2 regions of the Siphonobacter sp. SORGH_AS_1065 genome follow, and region 1 is predicted to be linked to the other one. Evidence: riboswitches for the same ligand, from Rfam matches in the RefSeq annotation. Region 1 holds a riboswitch; the other holds the start of a gene.
What was found. Region 1 has a riboswitch for thiamine pyrophosphate ahead of QE390_RS08810 (TonB-dependent receptor). Riboswitches for the same ligand answer to the same signal wherever they lie in the genome.

Region 1 (2,403 bases):
GATTGGTTTTTAGCAACGTTTCGGGTACGCCATTCCAGGCCTGATAGGTTTTTTCAATACCGGAGAAAACATTCAGACGAACGAACGATTTCTTGCCAAAGTAAGCCCCTGACAGATAAAACGATTTGAGATTAGAACCCGCCCGGTCAATGTATCCATCGGAAGTAAGTCGGGATAAACGAGCATCAACGGTAAACTTGCCGTTAATCAGGCCGGAACCAACCAGAACATTATTTTTGATGGTATGAAAAGAACCGACACTGTGGTTCGTTTCAGCATAAGCTTCCTTGCGAAATTCATTGGTTTGTACGTTTACGGTCGCCCCGAAAGCACCTGCTCCGTTAGTAGAAGTTCCCACCCCCCGCTGAATCTGAATGCTGGTGGTACTACTGGCAAAATCGGGCATGTTTACCCAGAACAAACCCTGACTTTCGGCATCATTATAAGGAATGCCATTCAAGGTTACGTTAATGCGGGTGGCATCCGAACCGCGAATGCGAAAGCCCGTATAGCCAATACCCGCTCCAGCTTCACTTGTACTGACCAGGGAAGGCTGAAAGTTCAATAATACGGGTAAATCCTGTCCTAAGTTCTGCTTCTGAATCTCTTCTCCACCGACGTTGGTGAAAGCCATACCCGTCCGCTGATTGGCCCGTGTGGCTGAAACCACGACTTCATCGGCCATGTACGAACTACGAACCAATGCAATCTGAAGTGGTTGTGACGGATCCAGATTAACGCGTTGTTTTTCGTAACCAAGGTAACTAACCTCCAGCGTTTGAGCAGTAGCGGGAAGATTACTTAAGGAGAAAGTACCGTCGGACTTCGTTGTTATGCCTCGCTGGGTTCCAATGACCCGAACACTAGCACCGGGTAAAGGCTGTCGGTCGGCAGCATCGATAACCGTTCCGGTACTGTTTTTCTGGGCATAAGTGGTGAAGGAAAGAAAGAAAAGACCGCACAGCAGGACTCTAAAGAAGGCCGTTGTGCTTCTTGCGGAAGTAATAAAAGTCGCATGCATAGGATGTAACGCCAAGCGACAGGTAAAGGGGCTGAATCCCGTCTGGGTTCAGTAATACTAGTAAATGAAACGATGGATGATGTGAAAAATTCGGCGGACTATTGACAGTACATGCTGAATTTTCAACGCTTTCCCTTCGACGGCATTATCCGTATCAGGTTCAATGGGTATGATCTCAGCCCGTTGGGTAGGGCACCCCTTTATGCGATCAGTAGAACAAAGGTAGGCGTTTGTGTTTAGTTCAAAGGGTTACAACCAATTTATTTTATAGGGTAATCGCCTGCGTTCCAACCTTTGGAAAGAATCTGGGGTCTTTAGATGGTCCTTCCATAACCTTACCTACCATGAAAGTTTTCACCATGCTTTGCTTTATGGGCATAGCAGCCTTCCTGGGTATGACGCTCGCCTCTACCCAAAAACAGGTTCAACCTATTAATGCTGTCATTGGCGACGAGAGTTACCTCGAAACGTTTGGCCGTCGCCCGGATAACCAGACTTCGGAAACCTTTCGAATTGAAACCCATCTGGCTTACGTGACCACAAAACTGCGTTCCCGTAATGTCAGTTACCTGCCTGAAAATCTCCAAAAAAAGCGAAAGCAGATGCTGGAATTGTTACAGCAGTATCGGGATGAAGGGAGGTTCCCTAAAAACTACGATCATCCTGACGAACGTCGCCCCTGTTTTATTGATCGCGACGGAGCCATCTGTGCGGTAGGGTATCTGATTGAGCAAACCGCGGGCCGGGAAGTAGCCGAGCGAATAAACGCCCGGCATCAATATGATTATATTCAGGACATGGATATGCCGGAAGTGAAAGAATGGATTCAGCAATCAGGATTAACGGAAGAGGAATGTGCGATGATTCAGCCGAGTTATTTTAGTTATGGTTCCAGTGAGTACGTATCTCGAAATCGTATTTCAACTGCGTACGGAATTAGTTCCGGGATTGCAGGGGGGCTAAGTCTGGGAATAAGTGCTTTGAATATACATCAGCTTCAAACAGGAAGTAATGATAAATGGATACCAACAATAGGAATGTTATCTGGAGCAGGGGAAATAGTATTAGGATTAATCAATCGGCCAGAGCCTTTAGGTACAGCTTATAAAATTGATGGTAAGTATGTGGATATGAAGAATATGATTTGCGGGGGCTGCTATGGTACACTCACCGAAGTATACTACACAAATCGGCATCAGGAAATACTCTCTTGGGCAAACGTAAGTTTAGGGGCCTTAACTATGGCTTTAAGTTCCTGGAATCTATTTCATAAGAAAGAAGAGAATCAGAAGCACTTTCAAACAAGTACCCGGTACGGGGTAACCGCTTTACCTAAGTCTGGGATTCGAATAACGATGTTGAAAAGTTTCTAATTCCCTCTG
Region 2 (2,403 bases), 2.6 Mb from region 1:
CTGGATAAAAACCAGAACCGCAAAAAATATGACCGCTTCAAGAAAGCCGGCATTAAATACATTGATTACAAGGATCCTAACTTCCTTCTCAAGTTATTGAATGAGCAAGGCAAGATTCTTCCCCGTCGTATTACTGGTACTACGCTGAAGAACCAACGCAAAGTAGCTCAGGCTGTGAAGCGTGCCCGTCACATTGGGTTATTACCATACGTTGGCGATTCTCTGAAGTAGTTGGCCGTTGTCTGTCTACAGTTTTCAGAAAAACTGACCACGGACAACCGAAAACTGGAAACTCATAAAACTCATTTAATTTAAAGAAATGGAAGTTATTCTCAAAACCGATATCGCGGGATTGGGTTATAAGAACGATTTAGTAGCGGTGAAAGCTGGCTACGGTCGTAACTACCTCATTCCCCAAGGATTCGCGGTAATGGCCAGCGAAGCCAACAAAAAAATCCTTGCTGAAAACATTAAGCAAGCTGCTCACAAAGCCGAAAAACTGAAAAAAGATGCTGAAGAATTAGCAGCTTCTATCGGTGATCTGACGCTGGAAATTCCTGCTAAAGTAGGTGAAAGCGGACGTATCTTCGGTCGTGTAACGAACACTCAAATCTCTGACGCTCTGAAAGCAAAAGGTTTTGAAGTAGATCGCAAGAAAATCACGCTTGATTCTGAAGTTAAGTCACTCGGCGATTACTCTGCTACGCTTGACCTTCACAAAGAAGTGAAGCACAAAGTAGCTTTCGTTATCGTAGGCGAATAAGCTTTAGCTCTTCATAAATGCAAGCCCCCACTGGTTTATACTGGTGGGGGCTTTCTGCGTTATATTTTTACCGACAGCATTTTTATACTTTCATTTCAGATTTTCTTGGCTTCCTATTGAATTATTGCTGCCAGCGAAAAAGCTGGCAGCGACATTTTAAGCAACGTAGTCCGACCCGATTTTAACCTACTTTCATCTTGGTTGCCGCTGCCAGCTTTTTTGCTGGCAGCATTTCTCCCCTTCCATTACCAAAGCTTCTCGGCTTCCTATTGACTTATTGGCTGCCAGCGAAAAAGCTGGCAGCGACATTTTAAGCAACGTAGTCCGGCCCGATTTAACCCACTTTCATCTCGGTTGCCGCTGCCAGCTTTTCTGCTGGCAGCATTTCTCCCCTTCCATTCCAAAGCTTCTTGGCTTCCTATTACTACCAATATAAAAACTAATCGAACCACGCTGGCAGTGGCATTGCTAAGCCCTGGACACACCTGGCCTTTTTAGTTAAAAAATTACGTTCATTCTTTGAAAGCTAATAAGTCTTTCTACCTTTGCCTCGCTGAAAAGCCAAACTTTAGGGGTGCCCGTTGAATTGGGCTGAGACATACCCTTTGAACCTGACCAGGTTAGGACCTGCGTAGGGAAAAGTGAGGATCTTACATTCTTTCTGGAAACACGTCCGTATGCACGGGTGTTTTCATTGCTCTCCTCGCAAATTTTCTGTCTCCCCTGGGCTTGTGCTTTCATGCGACATGAAACGCATTATGATCGTATTTGTCAACAACCAAGCCGTTCTTACGCCAGAGGCTACGTCTCTGCGTTCGCTGTTGACGCAACTGGCCCTCGCCGAAAAAAAAGGCATTGCCGTTGCCGTTAACAATGCCATTGTTCCCCGTCTTGCCTGGGAACATTTTATCGTATCCGAGAACGAGAAAATCACCATTCTTCAAGCCACTCAGGGAGGTTAACATGAAAAACGAAAAACTGCCATCGCCCCAAACCATTACCCGTGCTCCACTGACAGGTTCACGGAAAGTCTATGTTCCCGGTACGCTGCACAATATTCAGGTAGCCATGCGGGAAATCACCCTTTCGGATACGGTTACGAATTTCAACGGCAAAGAAAGCCGACAACCCAATGCTCCCGTTACGGTCTATGATACCAGCGGCCCATACACCGATCCCAATGCTACTATTGATTTACAAAAAGGTCTACCTCGACTTCGGGAAGCATGGATTAAGGATCGGGCCGACGTTGAACAACTGGCTTCTTTTTCTTCAGCCTACTGCAACGAACGATTAGCGAACCGTAGCCTGGATGCTCTGCGTTTTGAGCATATCCGATTACCTTTAAAGGCTAAAAGAGGGCTAAATGTCAGCCAGTTACATTATGCCAAACAGGGAATCATTACTCCCGAAATGGAATACATCGCCATTCGGGAAAACCAGCGAATTGAACAGCAGGAAGCCTCTCTGAAGCAACAGCATCCGGGCAACAGTTTCGGAGCGAATACGCCACAAAAGTTCATTACTCCCGAATTTGTCCGTCAGGAAGTTGCTGCCGGACGGGCAGTTATCCCTTCCAACATTAACCACCCGGAAAGCGAACCGATGATTATTGGCCGCAATTTTCTGGTGAAGATTAA

Region 2: another riboswitch for thiamine pyrophosphate. It lies ahead of thiS (sulfur carrier protein ThiS); the one in region 1 lies ahead of QE390_RS08810 (TonB-dependent receptor).

Annotation. Positions count from the first base shown of each region.
Region 1 is NZ_JAUTAM010000004.1:1,950,777-1,953,179, forward strand. Features, by position in the region: gene QE390_RS08810 (TonB-dependent receptor) at 1-1,021, opposite strand, end outside; TPP riboswitch at 1,136-1,231, opposite strand; gene QE390_RS08815 (hypothetical protein) at 1,366-2,394, shown strand.
Region 2 is NZ_JAUTAM010000004.1:4,544,278-4,546,680, forward strand. Features, by position in the region: gene rpsR (30S ribosomal protein S18) at 1-231, shown strand, start outside; gene rplI (50S ribosomal protein L9) at 320-763, shown strand; TPP riboswitch at 1,324-1,418, shown strand; gene thiS (sulfur carrier protein ThiS) at 1,510-1,725, shown strand; gene thiC (phosphomethylpyrimidine synthase ThiC) at 1,727-2,403, shown strand, end outside.